4 regions of the Nocardia sp. NPDC004604 genome follow, and region 4 is predicted to be linked to each of the others. Evidence: riboswitches for the same ligand, from Rfam matches in the RefSeq annotation. Region 4 holds a riboswitch; each other region holds the start of a gene.

Region 1 (3,706 bases), on a different contig from region 4:
TCGCCGATGCCGACCCGGTCCAGCAGTTCCTCGGCCTCGCGCTCGATCTCCTTGCGCGGGCGACCCTGCGCGGAAATCGGTGCGAGCGTGACATTGTCGAGCACCGTCAGGTGCGGGAAGAGATTGAATTGCTGGAAGACGAAGCCGATATGCGAGCGCTGCTTGCGCACCTCGCGATCCGATAGTGCGTGCAACCTATTGCGGCGCAGCCGATATCCGATCAGCTCGCCGTCGATGTGCACGGTGCCCGCGTCCAGGGACTCCAAGTGGTTGATCACCCGCAGCAGTGTCGACTTGCCGGAGCCGGACGGGCCGATCACGGTGACCACCTCACCCGCCCGCACCGTCAGGTCGATACCGCGCAGCACTTCGGTGGTGCCGTAGGACTTTCGCACGCCGCGAACCGCGACGGCGGGGGCTTTGTCGACGGTGATGTCGATCGTTGCGGTGACCGGTGCGCTCATCGGGTGGCTCCGCGCGGTGCGGCGGAACCGCTTTCGGCGATTTCGCGCAGCTTGTGCCACACCTGCTGGATCGGCGTCGGTGGCGGTGTCCGGTGCGCGCCCTTGGCATAGTGCCGTTCGATGTAATACTGCGCCACCGAGAGAATCGTGGTCAGCACGATGTACCAGACCGTCGCGACCATGAGCAGCGGCACCACCCGGCCGTTGCGTCCGTAGATGACCTGGACCTGGTAGAAGAGTTCCGCGATCGCCATTACCGAAACGATCGAGGTGCCCTTGAACAGGCTGATCACCTCATTGGTCGCATTCGGCAGGATCGAGCGCATCGCCTGCGGGACGACCACGGTGCGGAACTGTCGCAGCCGCGGAATCCCGAGTGCCGCGGCGGCTTCCAACTGTCCGGGATCGACCGAGATGAATCCGGCCCGGATGATCTCGGCCGAATATGCAGCCTGATGCAACGCGAGGCCGATGACCGCCGCGGTGAACCCGCTGATCACCCCGTTCACCTCGAAGGTGAGAAATCCGGGGCCGAACGGGATGCCGAGCGAAAGCGTGTTGTAAAGGTAGGCGATGTTGAACCAGAACAGCAGCTGCACGATCAACGGAATCGAGCGGAACGCCCAGATATAGACCCACGAGATCACCCGCAGCACCGGATTATTCGACAACCGGGCGATTGCCAGTGCGGTGCCGATCAGGAATCCCAGGGCCGTACCCCACAGGGTCAGCTCCAAGGTGACCTCGAGCGCCGATAACACCGACTTCGCGGTGAAGTACTTGGCGAAGGTCGACCAATCCCAGCCCGGATTGGTGACCAGTCCATGGATGAACTGCGCGAGCAGTACCAGCGCGATGGCGCTGATCACCCAGCGCCACGGATGCCAGGCCCTGGCGATCGGCGGTGCGTCGGCGATGGTTACGGCAGTGCCAGGTGCGTGGGCACCCGGTATCGGAACATCCGATAGGGCATCGGATGCAACGGACGCGCTCATGATTTCGGTTCCTCCATCGTTCCCGGCGGAAGCACCCGCACCCGGTGGCCGGGGGGTTGCTGCGACGTCGACGAGCCAGGTCTCTCGGTCGCTCTGGATGGTGTGTCCGACGCCGAGCACGGGTCGGTCGGTCTAGCCGAAACATCATGCGAAGCAGGCGAACTCCGGCACAAGGGTACGAATCAGTGTGAGCGCAGACCTTGTCCGAATGGTCGTGAACAGGGATTATCGACCGGGTCGTGCGGTGGATCGCGAGGCTTCGGGTGCGGTCCGTCCGGCGTGTATCGCCTGGAGGGTGCACCCGGCGTTTCGTCGCGACGGTCCGGTACGGTGCGCGACGCGATGGCGTTGCCAGTCGAAATCAGCGCAGTTCCGGTGGTTTGCTGGAGTACGCTCTGACCTCGTTCGTGCCCGACGATGAGGAGGTTCACGTGACCCTGCTGCGCCGTCTGACCACGCTTACCGCCATCGCGACCGGTGCGGCCGCGCTGACGCTCGCCGCCCCCGGCCTCGCCGTCGCGGTACCTGCGCCGATACCCGGAGCCGCAATCCCGGCGGCGCCCGCGCCGTCCGTCCAAGCCGCACCCGGAGATGCGTTCGGTGCTTACCAAGCCACCGTCGAGGCGCTGCGCGCCTTGGGCATCGACCCGTTCCTGTACCCGGCGGCTGCGGCGTTCTGCTCCAGCAGCAACTCCCTCGGCCTGGTCCCCGCCGTCGCGGGTGCTGTGCCCGGGCCGTGGCCCAAGACCACCGTGGCCATTCCGGGACTGGACCTGTCCGCGGTCAAGACGGGCCAAACCCTGTTCACCTTCATGCCCTACGGCGTAGCCCCGGACAGCACGAACGTCTCCGGCATGAACGTCGCCTGGCTGAACCTGGCCAATGGCCGCAGCGGCGTCACCGCCATGGGTCCGATCTCCGACGTCGTCCGAACCATGGTGCCCGCGGAAATCCCTGCCGATATACGACCACTCGCCGAACGTGCCTTCCAGAACTTCTTCGCCACATTCCCCACCGGAGGCATCCGCGCCGTCCCCGTCGAGACCGGTTCCGGCACCGTCCTGGCCGCGGTGTTCGGCACCGTGGACAACGGTGGCAAGCCCTGCTTCTTCCTCCCGACGGTCGGCATCACCTCGGTGCGCTGAGCCCGCCGACGTCTGACGCAGTTGGGGACCGGGCCGGATCCCGGCCTGGATATAGCGCCAGCGGGTTCGGGCGTGCGGCCGCCCGATTCCGGGGTTGATCAAGATCTGGTGGCGGGTCGGTCGGGCATTGCCGCCATGGATTCGGCCTGGTCTCGGTCAGTGGGCGGTGTCGAGGTGGCGGGATTTCCAGGTCAACGTGTTCGCGCGATGGGCCCGGCGCGAGCGGGACCACAGGCGTAGATAGGCGGCGATGGAGACCGGGTGGGCCAGGGCGGCAAGGATATCGGCGCGGGTCAGTGAGCCGCCTTCGAGTGAGCGGGCGAGTAAGCGGCCGGTGACCGCGGCGCTGTAGCCGAGGAGACCGGCGGCGCGCACCCGGCCGTGACCGGCGACGGCGGCCAGCGGAGGTACCCAATAGGCCAGTGCTGCAATAGCTCCCACGGCTGCGCCGCCGACGGTCGTGCCGCCGTAGGCCGACCACAGCCAGCGGGTGTAGCCCACCTCGAGTTCGGTTGCGTCCCGGTACATTCGGGTCCGGGCGGCGCGACCCGCCGCGACCAGTGCGGTGCGGCGACCGGAACGGCGCAGGGCGCGAGCGATATCCAGATCCTCGGTGGGGCTGGCGGCCACCGCCGCGTGACCGCCGACGGCGTAATAGGCCGTGGCATCGAAGACGAGGAATTGGCCGCAGGCGACCACCGTCGAGGGTCTGCGGCCGCGATCGGCGATCTCGATCGGCAGGCTCGCCGCCCACGACCAGCACAGCAGCGGCTGAACCAGCGCCTCGGCGACCGATTCGGCCACCTGGTACGGCCACGGCGATAACAATGCGGCCCGGCTCCGGCGCAGTTCGGTGACTGCCGCGGTGATCGCGCGCGGGGCCAGCCGCACATCGGCATCGAGGAATATCAGCACCGTCGCATCCGCCAGCTCGGCCAGCCGGGCACAGGCCGCGGACTTCCCGGTCCAACCCGGTGCGGGTTCGGCCTCGGATCGGATCACCGTGAATCGCGGATCACCCGCGATCGCCGCCACCGCAGCCGCTTCGGTCCCATCACTGGACGCGTCATCGAGGATCAACACCCGCAGCCGCGGCACCCCC
Region 2 (3,706 bases), on a different contig from region 4:
GTGGTGGCGGGATGGGTGATCAGGGTCTTGGAGTCACCGAGGTTGTTGGAGATATCGATGATGCGCAACCGGTTGAGCACCTCGAAGGTGCGCTTCTTCGCCTCGTGCGCCGGCGCGTTCAACTCGAAGGTGACCACCGTGCCGCCGCCGCTCATCTGACTGGTCGCCAGCTCGTGTTGCGGATGCGACTCCAGATACGGATAGCGCACCCAGGAGACGGACTTGTTGCCCTCGAGGAAGCGCGCGATGCGCAATGCGGATTCGGTCGAATGACGCACCCGCAGCGGCATGGTCTCCAAACCCTTGAGCAGGGTCCACGCATTGAACGGGCTCAGCGCCGGACCGGTATGGCGCATAAGATTCTTCACCGGACCGTCGATGTAGTCGTGCGGGCCGAGAATCGCGCCGCCGAGCACCCGACCCTGACCGTCGATGTGCTTGGTGCCGGAATACACCAGCACATCCGCGCCGAGTTCGAAACCGCGCTGCAGCAGCGGGGTGGCAAAGACGTTGTCCAGCACCACCTTCGCGCCCGCGGCATGGGCGAGTTCGGTCACTCGGCGCACATCGACCAGCGTCTGCATCGGGTTGGCCGGCGTCTCGAAGAACACGGCCTGGGTCGGCACCGACAGCGCCTGCTCCCACTGGTCCAGATCATCGCCGTCGACGAAGACGGTCTCCACACCCCAGCGCGGCAGGATCTCATTGCACACCACGAAGCACGAGCCGAAGAGGCTGCGCGCGGCCACCAGTCGATCGCCCGCACCCAGCAGCGCGCCGAGCGCGGTGAATACCGCCGACATACCGCTCGCGGTCGCGAAACAGGCCTCGGCGCCATCGATCAGGCGCAGTCGCTCCTCGAACATGGCCACCGTCGGGTTGCCGTAGCGGGAGTAGACGAAATGCTCGATATCGCCGGTGAACGCGGCCTCGGCCGCCTCGGCGCTCTCATAGACGAAACCGGAGGACAGGTACAGCGCCTCGGCGGTCTCCTCGAATCCGGAGCGGCGCAGGCCGCCTCGGACGCCGAGCGTCGCGGGGCCGACCCCCTTGGGCAGCGGTTTGTCGAACGCACCCCCGGTGATCATGACTGCCGCCACGGCAGACCGAATGCGCGCCAGCCGGAGCCGCCGCGGTGACCGAACTCGTCGATGGGGCCCTCGAAGCCCTCGAGCACGTTGTACGACGGTTCGATCCCGACACCGGTCGCGGCGACCGCGGCACCGATGGAACGCTGCCCGGAGCGACACAGAAAGACGACGGGCGCCGCCGGATCGCGCCCCTCCAGCGCCGAGGTCAGCTGTGCGACGAACTCACCGTTGCGGGCGCCACTGGTGTCGACCCATTCGATCAGCACCGTCGGCCGATCGATCGAACTCGTATCGGGGACGCCGACGAAGCGCCATTCGGCCTCGGTGCGCACATCGACCAAGACGGCCTCGGGATTGTCGCGCAACAACTCCCACGCCTGCTGGGGGGTGATGTCACCGGCATATGTCATGCGATCCTCCTGTGAATCCACGCTTGCCGCACCTGGGTTTCGGTGCGCGGCCAGGTCGTCACCCGGAGCACCCCACCGTGGAGGAGGGTTGCCGACCAGCCAGCCGGGGCTTGACGCTGGTTCTCATGACCTGTGTCCGAGATTGCCTGGGCAGGGGCCGCCCTGTCAAACCCAGGTCAGCGCCACGCCGGGTAATCAGTTGCAGACGATCCAGCGGTCGCCGGAGCGAACCAAATTCCACGTCGCCGGCGTCTCCCGGCCGTCGACCGCGATGGTCACGTTCGCCTTCGCCCTATCGCCATCGACCATGGCGTTGTCAATGTTGGTGACCTTGATCGACTTTCCGGCCACAGCGCCACCGAACTGGGCGGCCAGCGGCGACTTGCTCTCGTCGAATCCTTGGCAGGCCACCGCGGGTGGCGGTGTGTTGTCGGTGGTGCCCCTGGCCTCTGCATAGCGATGCACCGCGGCCGCGATCTTGTCCGATTCTGTGACATTTTTCTCAGCGGGCGATAGCACCGCGCCCAGCACGATGGCGACCAGGACGACGGCCGCGAATACGGCTGCCGCGATGAACGGCGCCATCGTGCGCCGATCGGTCTGGTCGACCTCGATCACCGGTTCGTCATCGGCGCCCTGCTGCTCTGTCATGGGTCGATCATCCCTGGTGGGCAGCGGTATCCGACAGGCGCCCCCGGACCGGGCGCGACCCCGCACGGCAGCGGCACAGCAATAATTCGATAGCCAACCGGACAGTGGGTACTCGGGTAAGTGAGCCCGGGTGGCAACCATCCGGTTCACGCACCGCCCGCAGGGTGCGCCATGCGCCACCGATAGAATCGCGAGACTGCGGCCTGCTGTCATAGCCATATGCCAGCTCACCAACGTAGCGACTGCGCAGCCGCGAGCCGCCTGTCCGCATCGTCAGGTGCAACCAAAAGGTGCGCCAAGTTAGCCTAAGCTAAGACTGACGCCATAATTGTTTCGACCATAAGGGTGCGCGTAAGAGATGACCGAACACAGTGCAGAGTCGACTAGCGGTGCGCGCGAGCCCTCCGTGGTTACGCAAGCTGCCACCTCCGGGCCTGACGCGCACACCGCCGGGACTCGCCCGCTTCGCATCGCGATCGTAGGCGCAGGACCGGCCGGTATCTACGCCGCCGACGCGTTGATGAAGTCCGATGCCGAGGTGAGCATCGACCTGTACGAGCGCATGCCGGCGCCGTTCGGTCTGATCCGCTACGGCGTCGCGCCGGACCACCCGCGCATCAAGGGCATCATCACCGCCCTGCACAAGGTGCTCGACAAGCCGCAGGTCCGCCTGCTCGGCAATATCGACTACGGCACCGACATCACCCTCGACGATCTGCGCACGTTCTATGACGCGGTGATCTTCTCCACCGGCGCCAACGCCGACCGCGCGCTGGACATCCCCGGCATCGGCCTGGACGGCAGCTACGGCGCCGCGGACTTCGTGTCCTGGTACGACGGACATCCGGATGTGCCGCGCACCTGGCCGCTGGAGGCCGAGAAGGTCGCCGTCCTCGGTGTCGGCAATGTCGCACTCGATGTCGCGCGTGTGCTCGCCAAGACCGGCGACGAACTGCTGCCGACCGAGATACCGCCAAACGTCCACGCCGGATTGAAAGCCAATAAGGCGGTCGAGGTGCACGTCTTCGGCCGCCGCGGCCCGGCGCAGGCCAAGTTCACGCCGCTCGAGCTGCGCGAACTCGACCACTCCCCGACCATCGAGGTCATCGTCGATCCCGAGGACATCGACTACGACGAGGGCTCCGAGGCCGCGCGTCGGCACTCCAAGCAGGTCGACATGATCGCGAATACGCTCGAGCAGTGGGCCATCCGCGATGTCGGCAACCGCCCGCACAAGCTGTTCCTGCACTTCTTCGAATCCCCCGCGGAGATCATCGGTGAGGACGGCAGGGTCGTCGGCCTGCGCACCGAGCGCACCCAGCTCGACGGCACCGGCAATGTCAAGGGCACCGGTGTCTTCAGGGACTGGGACGTCCAGGCCATCTACCGCGCCGTCGGCTACCTGTCACAGAACCTCACCAACCTGCCGTTCGACGATCAGGCCGGTGTGGTCCCGAACGAGGCCGGACGCGTCATCGCCGACGAGGACGCCGATGGTGCACAGCGCTATCTGCCTGCCACCTACGTCACCGGCTGGATCAAGCGCGGTCCGGT
Region 3 (3,706 bases), on a different contig from region 4:
GGCCGCGGGGGTGGATGTGGTCGGCGGGCATTCGGTAATTGTATCTATTGTTGATACATGCGGTTGTTGATAACCTCCACAATCTAGGTAGTCTACAAATAGCGGAGGATCCATGTCGGATACTCGAACGGCCGTCGCCGCCACCGCGCCCGCACTCGAACCGATTCCGGCGCGGGTATGGCGGGTCGCCGGTGTGGTGGTCTTCGGCGCCGTGATGAGCATGTTGGATACGTCACTGGTCAATATCGGCCTGAACACCATTGCTACGGATCTCGGTGCGGCGCTGGACAGTGCGCAGTGGATTGCGAGCGGATATCTGCTGGCACTGGCCGTGACGCTGCCGCTGTGCGGTTGGCTCGGACGCCGGTTCGGGATGGATCGGGTCTGGTTGAGCGCACTCGCCGGGTTCACCGTCACCTCGGGGTTGTGCGTGCTCGCGCCGAATATCGATTGGCTCATCGGGTTGCGGATCGCGCAGGGGTTGGCTGCGGGTTTGCTGGTTCCCGCTGGGCAGACGCTGATCGGTCAGGTCGCCGGTCCGCATCGGCTGGGTCGGGTGATGAGTGTGGTCGGGATCGCGGTGGTCGCCGCGCCCGCGATCGGGCCGACGATCGGCGGAATCATGCTCGCGAACCTGGACTGGCAGTGGTTGTTCCTGATCAATATCCCGTTCGGGCTGGTGGCGTTCGTACTGGCGCGCCGGGTATTGCCGCGGGCGGCGACGGCGGATACCGGGGGCCGATTCGATACCACCGGATTTGCGTTGATCGGCGTCGGTCTGTCGGCACTGGTCTACGGGCTCGGCGAATTCGGTAGTCGCGGTAGCGTTTCCGCGCCGACGGTGTGGGTTTCGGTGCTGCTCGGCGCGCTGGCACTCGGACTCTTCGTGGCGCGGTCGGTGCGCGGGCGCGGTGCGCATCTGCTCGATGTCGGACTGTTCCGGCACCCGGTGTTCGCGACGGCGAATGTGGCGAACTTCTTCGCCGGTGCCTCGATGTTCGGGTCGATGCTGGTGCTGCCGTTGTACTTTCAGGTCCTGCACCGCGAAGGTCTGATAGCGACCGGATTGCTGCTGATGTCGTTCGGGCTCGGCGGCATTATCGCGATGCCGATCGGCGGCCGGTTGACCGATCGGTACGGCGGGGGTGTTGTCGCGGTGGTCGGCAGTGCGGTCACGGTCGCCGTCACGGTGCCGTTCGCGCTCGGCGATGCCTCGATGAATCCTGTTGTGATACAGGCGCTTTTGCTGATTCGGGGCATGGCGACCGGGTTGACCGGAATGCCCATCGTCGCCGCGGCCTACGCGGCGGTGCGACCTCAGCAGATGCCGGATGCTGCGTCGTTCGTCAATATTCTGCAGCGGGTCGGCGGGTCGATCGGGGCCGCGTTGCTGGCGGTTGTGCTGTATCGCGCGGCGGCCGCCGGATTGCCGGTGGATGCCGGGTTCCGGCAGGCGTTCTGGTGGCTCACCGCTGCCGCGGTGGTTTCCCTGATCGCGTCGGTGCTGCTGTGGCGCAAGGAGATTCAGCCGAAATAGCGATGCCGTGCGCCTTGTCGACGGCGACCGGAGGTGGCTGTCGACAAGGCGCACAATGGATTACGCGGCTGAGGCGGCGGTGCCGATACCGAGTGCGGCGAGAATCGCCGCGCTGATCTGCTCCAGCCGATCGCGAACCCGGGGGCGGCGCAGCATGGCTACCGCCCGGGAGGCGAGCAGGGCGAGCAGGATCATCTCCACGGCCGCGATGGTGCTTTCGATGGCGCCGAGCGCGAGGGTGTTCGCGAAGGTGACGTCGGTGAGGAACTGCGGCAGTACCGCCAGGTAGAACAGACCGACCTTCGGGTTGAATATGCACGACACCAGGCCCGCGGCGAATGCCGAGCGAATCGAGGTCGCCTCGCCCACGCTCGGCTGACCGGACACCTGCGCGCTGGTCCCGCGCTGTTTGCGGTGCTCGATCAACGCCCGAATTCCCAAGTACACCAAGTAGATTCCGCCGATGACCTTCAGTGTCCGGTAGGCCGTCGCGGACTGTTCCAGCAGTGCGGCAACCCCCGCCGCGACCACCACCGCCCAGACGATGCCGCCCAGCGCCGAACCGACTGCCGCGGCGATGCCGGGGCGTGCGTCCACGATCGAGAATCGCAGCACCAGGAACGAGTCCGGGCCGGGCGTGATCGACAGCAGAACACACAGGCCGACAAAGCTGAGCAGCAGGGAAAGCGTCACCTCTCGATGAGATCGCAGATCGCCCGGCTTTGCAAGGTTATTTATTTGAGTGCATGTATATGCACTGGCGAAAACGGCGGTTGACACGGCGGTGCGGCATCTGCCAATCTCGGTTCAGGTCATGAGTACCAGCGTCAAGCCCCGGCTAGCTGGTCGGCAACCCTCCTCCGCGGTGGGGTGCTCCGGGTGACGACCGGGCCGCAGCCCGACCGGGTGCGGCAAGCGCGGACTCGGATAATCACCTGATTACGGGTCCCATAATTGATGGGATTTTGTGATGACTGCTGTCGTTGACCAGACCTGTTCCGTCTTCGCCCGGGTCTCCGGCGACGATCTCCGGGTACCGCTGGTCCAGGGCGGGACGACCACCTACGCCAACTTCGACTACGCCGCGAGCGCACCGGCATTGGCGCAGGTCACCGATCGGGTGCAGCAGTTGCTGCCGTACTACGCGAGTGTGCACCGCGGCGCGGGCTACGCCTCGCGGATCTCCACCGAGTGCTACGAAGCGGCCCGCGGTTCGGTCACGCGTTTCCTCGATGCCGCCGACGACCAGGTGGTGGTATTCACCCGCAACACCACCGATTCGCTCAACCTGCTCGCCGCCTGCGTTCCCGGTGACACCGTGGTGCTGGATATCGAGCATCACGCGAACTTCCTGCCGTGGACCCGGCATGGTCGCCGCGTCGTCCGGGCCGCGGCGACCGTCGGGGAGACCATCCGCCAGCTCATCGCCGAATTGTGCAGTAGGCCAGCCGCATTGCTGGCGGTCACCGGCGCCTCCAATGTGACCGGTGAGGTACTGCCGCTCGAGCGCCTGGCCACCATCGCGCACCAGTGCGGCGCCCGCATCCTGGTCGATGCCGCCCAACTGGCGCCGCATCGTCGGATCAGCCTGCGCGACACCGGCATCGACTACCTCGCCTTTTCCGGGCACAAGCTCTACGCGCCGTTCGGCGCGGGAGTGCTTGTCGGACGCCGGGATTGGCTCGATGCCGCCGAACCGTATCTGGCGGGCGGCGGCGCGGTCCGCGAGGTCGGTGTTACCCGCACGGAGTGGGCACCCGCTCCGCAGCGTCATGAGGCCGGTTCCCCGAATGTCCTCGGTGCGGCCGCGCTCGCCGCCGCATGTGACGCGCTCTGTGCGATCGATCCCGAATCCCTTGCCACTCACGAACATCTGCTCGCCGATCGGCTGCGCACCGGCCTGTCCGCCATTCCCGGTGTCAACCTGCTGCGCATCTGGGACGACAGCCCGGATAGTGTCGGCATCGTCGCCTTTACCCTGGACGGTTTCGCTCCCGGCCAGGTCGCGGCCTACCTCTCCGCCGAACACGGCATCGGCATTCGCGACGGCCGCTTCTGCGCCCACCCCTTGCTCGCGCGCCTCGGCCTCGACGGCGCGCTGCGTGCCAGCATCGGCCTCGGCACCAGTTCCGCCGATGTGGACCGTCTGATCGAGGCCATTGCCACCCT
Region 4 (3,706 bases):
GTCCGGCGGTGGCAGGGCCACCGCGGACGAACGGGCGGTACTCGGGTCGGCACTCACAGTCACGTCGTGGCCGCCGCGAAACCGGCTCGCAGATCGGCCAAGATGTCATCGATCCCCTCGATACCCACGGCGAGCCGGACCAGCCCGGGGGTGACGCCGGAGGCCAGTTGCTCAGCGGGCGTCAACTGCGAGTGTGTCGTCGACGCCGGGTGGATTACCAGAGAACGCACATCCCCGATGTTAGCTACATGGCTGTGCAGGGCTAACGCGTCCACGAACTTCTTGCCCGCATCGACGCCGCCGCGCAGCTCGAACGCGACGATCGCGCCCGCGCCCTTCGGCGCCAGCTCGGCGGCGCGTCGATGCCACGGCGAGGATGGCAAGCCCGCGTAGAACACCGATTCCACGGCCGGATGTGTGCTCAGGAATTCGGCCACCGCCTGTGCGTTGGCGACGTGACGCTCCAACCGCAGGCTCAGTGTTTCGATGCCCTGACTGATCAGGAACGCGTTGAACGGCGATACCGCCGCACCGAGGTCACGCAGCAGTTGCACCCGTGCCTTGAGTGCGAAGGCCGGAGCGCCGAGATCGGCGAAGACCGCGCCGTGGTAGCTCGGGTCCGGGGTGGTGAAACCGGGGAAGCGGGATTCACCCTGCGCGTCGCGCACGGTCCAGTCGAAGGTGCCGCCGTCGACGATCACGCCGGCGACCGCTGAACCGTGCCCGCCCAGGTACTTGGTTGCGGAATGCACGACGATGTCCGCGCCGTGGGCCAGCGGCTGGATCAGATACGGGGTCGCGACCGTATTGTCAACGATCAACGGCAGGCCCGCCGCGTGTGCGATCGCGGAGATGCCGCGGATATCGAAGATCGCGCTGCTGGGGTTGGCGATGGTCTCGCCGTAGAAGGCCTTGGTATTCGGCCGGATTGCCGCGCGCCACTGCTCGAGGTCGTCCGGATCCTCGACGAAGGACACCTCGATGCCGAGCTTGGGCAGCGAGTAGTGGAACAGGTTGTAGGTGCCGCCGTAGAGGTGCGGGCTGGAGACGATGTGATCACCAGCGGCGGCGAGATTGAGGATCGCGTAGGTCTCCGCGGCCTGACCGGAGGCCAGCAACAGCGCGGCCACACCGCCCTCCAGGGCGGCGATGCGCTGCTCGACCACGTCCTGGGTCGGGTTCATGATCCGGGTGTAGATATTGCCCGGCTCGGCCAGCCCGAACAGCGCGGCCGCGTGATCGGTGTCGCGGAAGGCGTACGAAGTGGTCTGGTAGATCGGGAGTGCGCGTGCGCCGGTGATCTCGTCGGGGGTCTGGCCCGCGTGGATCTGCTTGGTCTCGAAGGACCACTGCGCCGGATCGGTTCCGGCGGCGTCGATATCGGTCGCGGACGCGTTGGGGTCACTCATGTCTTGCTCCAAAGAGGTTGTTCGCCAGCAGGTTTCAACGGGATGCGGGTGACGTACAACAACACATGGCGGGAACCTCCTGAAGTGCGCGCTTGCTCTCGGCTTTCGAGAGCCCGGTCATCACCCGGAGCACCCCACCGCAGCTGGAGGGTTGCCGTCCAGCAAGCCGGGGCTTCGCGCTGGCACTCATGACCTGACCGACATGGTAACCGGAGTGCGGTCGTCGGCCGAAATCCGTTACCGGTTTTCCGCCGCGGCGGCGTCGGTGCGCCCGGTGCATACCCGCATGAACTCGTCGAATGATGTGGTGAACGCATTGCGGGCGTCGGCAGCGGCGGCCGAGGCGTCGGCATCGTCGAAGATCGAGTTCGTACATTCCATGCTGAGATGACCGATCAGCTGCCACGCGCCGACCACCAGTCGCACCGGCAGCGCGTCGGGCTGGGTGTCGAGTCGCTCGGCGATCACATCGGCGATCGCGGCGTGCTTATCGTCGGCGAGTTCCATACTCTGCGCGCTGACCGTCGGACTGCTGCGCAGGATCCGCTGCATCTGCTGGAAGCGCCGGAACGAGATGGGGCCGTCGACGCTTTCCGCGGCGTGATCGACGACCTGCAGGAATGCCTCGCGCAGCGATTGCAGTTCATTGCCGGTGACCGGAAGTTCGCGCAGGCATTCGGCGATGGCCAGGCCGAAATCCTTGACCGGCCCGAGGACGATGTCCTCTTTACTGTCGAAGTATCGGTTGATGGTGCGCGGTGAAACGTCCGCGCCGTTCGCGATCTGCTCGACCGTCGTCGCGTCGAATCCTTGTGCGTCGCACAGGTCCAATGCGACCTCGATGATGCGCAGCCGGGTCTGCTGCTTCTTGCGTTCGCGCAATCCCACGCTCGCGCCGCCGCTGGACGCACCGGGCCCCGGGTTTGCTGGGGCGCGCACAGCATCGTTGGCCGCGGCGCTCGCGACGATCGGCGTTGATGACTCGAGCATGTCCCCATGCTATCGCAATCGGGACATTTCGTGTCCTTTACGGCCAAATGTCCGAGTGCGACATTTTTCTCTTGACGACAAATGTCTGTCGATGACAGGATGACTGCACGACTTCAGACGGCTAGGAGAAGACAGTGAGCGAGACCGCGACAGTGGTGGAAGTTCCGGAAAGACAGGCCAGCTCGACGCGCTGGCTGGCGCTGGGGGTGATTGCATTGGCCCAGCTCATGGTGGTTCTCGACGCCACCATCGTGACCATCTCGCTGCCCTTCGCGCAGCAGGATCTCGGTATCAGCGACGGCAACAGGCAGTGGATGCTCACCGCATACACGCTGATCTTCGGCGGTCTGCTGCTGCTCGGCGGACGGCTGGCCGACTACATGGGGCGGCGCCGAGTCTTCATCGTCGGCATGATCGGCTTCGCCGGGGCATCCGCGGTGGCCGGTCTGGCGCAGAACGGCGCCGAGCTGTTTGCCGGGCGTGCGCTGCAGGGCGCGTTCGCGGCATTGCTCGCACCGGCGGCGCTGTCATTGCTCTCGGTGACCTTCACCGAGGCGAAGGAGCGTGCGACCGCCTTCGGCGTCTTCGCCGGAATCTCCGCGGGTGGTGCGGCGCTCGGCCTGATCGTGGGTGGCGCGCTGACCGAGTACGCCTCCTGGCGGTGGTGCCTGCTGGTGAACACCCCCGTCGCATTGCTCGCGCTGCTCGGCACGCTGGCGTTCGTGGTCAAGGATGTGCCGACCCCGCGTACCGGCGGCTATGACGTCCCGGGTGCGGTCACCGTGACGCTCGGTCTGATCGCCATCGTGTACGGATTCAGCCGGGCCGCCGAGGACGGCTGGCTGGCCGGGAGCACCCTCGGGCTGCTCATCGTCGGTGTCGCACTGCTGATCGCCTTCGTCGTCATCGAGCGTCGCTCGACGAATCCGCTGCTGCCGCTGCATATTCCGGGTGAGATCAACCGCGGCGGCGCCTTCATCGCCGCATTGCTGATCCCGATCGCCATGTTCGCGATGTTCCTGTTCCTGAGCTACTACTTCCAGATCACCCTCGGCTACTCGTCGCTGAAGGCCGGCTTCGCCTTCCTGCCGTTCCCGGCGGGCATCGCGATCTCCGCCGGTGTCACCAGCGCGCTGCTGCCGAAGCTCGGCCCGCGTCCGCTGATGGTGGCGGGTGCCGTGCTCGGTGTGCTGGGGCTGGTGTGGCTGGCACAGCTGAGCTTCGGCGACAGCTACGCGGCCAGTGTGCTGCCCGCGCAGGTGCTGATCGCTCTCGGCATGGGCCCGCTGTTCGTCGGCATGCAGACC

Evidence for each region. A riboswitch is a leader RNA that binds a small molecule or an ion and turns the genes downstream of it on or off. The one in region 4 is predicted to bind S-adenosylmethionine.
Region 1: it holds a riboswitch for S-adenosylmethionine, as region 4 does, so the genes downstream of both, ABZW16_RS23140 (amino acid ABC transporter permease) here and ABZW16_RS33815 (bifunctional o-acetylhomoserine/o-acetylserine sulfhydrylase) in region 4, are expected to answer to the same signal.
Region 2: it holds a riboswitch for S-adenosylmethionine, as region 4 does, so the genes downstream of both, ABZW16_RS20070 (rhodanese-like domain-containing protein) here and ABZW16_RS33815 (bifunctional o-acetylhomoserine/o-acetylserine sulfhydrylase) in region 4, are expected to answer to the same signal.
Region 3: it holds a riboswitch for S-adenosylmethionine, as region 4 does, so the genes downstream of both, ABZW16_RS32010 (aminotransferase class V-fold PLP-dependent enzyme) here and ABZW16_RS33815 (bifunctional o-acetylhomoserine/o-acetylserine sulfhydrylase) in region 4, are expected to answer to the same signal.

What each region holds. Positions count from the first base shown of each region.
Region 1 covers NZ_JBEXLC010000064.1:36,633-40,338, reverse strand. The annotation lists gene ABZW16_RS23145 (ATP-binding cassette domain-containing protein) at 1-464, opposite strand, end outside; gene ABZW16_RS23140 (amino acid ABC transporter permease) at 461-1,459, opposite strand; SAM riboswitch class I at 1,470-1,563, opposite strand; gene ABZW16_RS23135 (hypothetical protein) at 1,840-2,604, shown strand; gene ABZW16_RS23130 (glycosyltransferase family 2 protein) at 2,761-3,706, opposite strand, start outside.
Region 2 covers NZ_JBEXLC010000052.1:37,344-41,049, forward strand. The annotation lists gene ABZW16_RS20065 (O-succinylhomoserine sulfhydrylase) at 1-1,088, opposite strand, end outside; gene ABZW16_RS20070 (rhodanese-like domain-containing protein) at 1,085-1,501, opposite strand; SAM riboswitch class IV at 1,516-1,632, opposite strand; gene ABZW16_RS20075 (hypothetical protein) at 1,697-2,152, opposite strand; gene ABZW16_RS20080 (FAD-dependent oxidoreductase) at 2,559-3,706, shown strand, end outside.
Region 3 covers NZ_JBEXLC010000114.1:25,079-28,784, forward strand. The annotation lists gene ABZW16_RS31995 (MarR family transcriptional regulator) at 1-31, opposite strand, end outside; gene ABZW16_RS32000 (DHA2 family efflux MFS transporter permease subunit) at 113-1,537, shown strand; gene ABZW16_RS32005 (LysE family translocator) at 1,598-2,230, opposite strand; SAM riboswitch class IV at 2,348-2,461, shown strand; gene ABZW16_RS32010 (aminotransferase class V-fold PLP-dependent enzyme) at 2,508-3,706, shown strand, end outside.
Region 4 covers NZ_JBEXLC010000130.1:19,965-23,670, forward strand. The annotation lists gene ABZW16_RS33810 (homoserine O-acetyltransferase) at 1-21, opposite strand, end outside; gene ABZW16_RS33815 (bifunctional o-acetylhomoserine/o-acetylserine sulfhydrylase) at 60-1,409, opposite strand; SAM riboswitch class IV at 1,493-1,603, opposite strand; gene ABZW16_RS33820 (TetR family transcriptional regulator) at 1,647-2,399, opposite strand; gene ABZW16_RS33825 (MFS transporter) at 2,534-3,706, shown strand, end outside.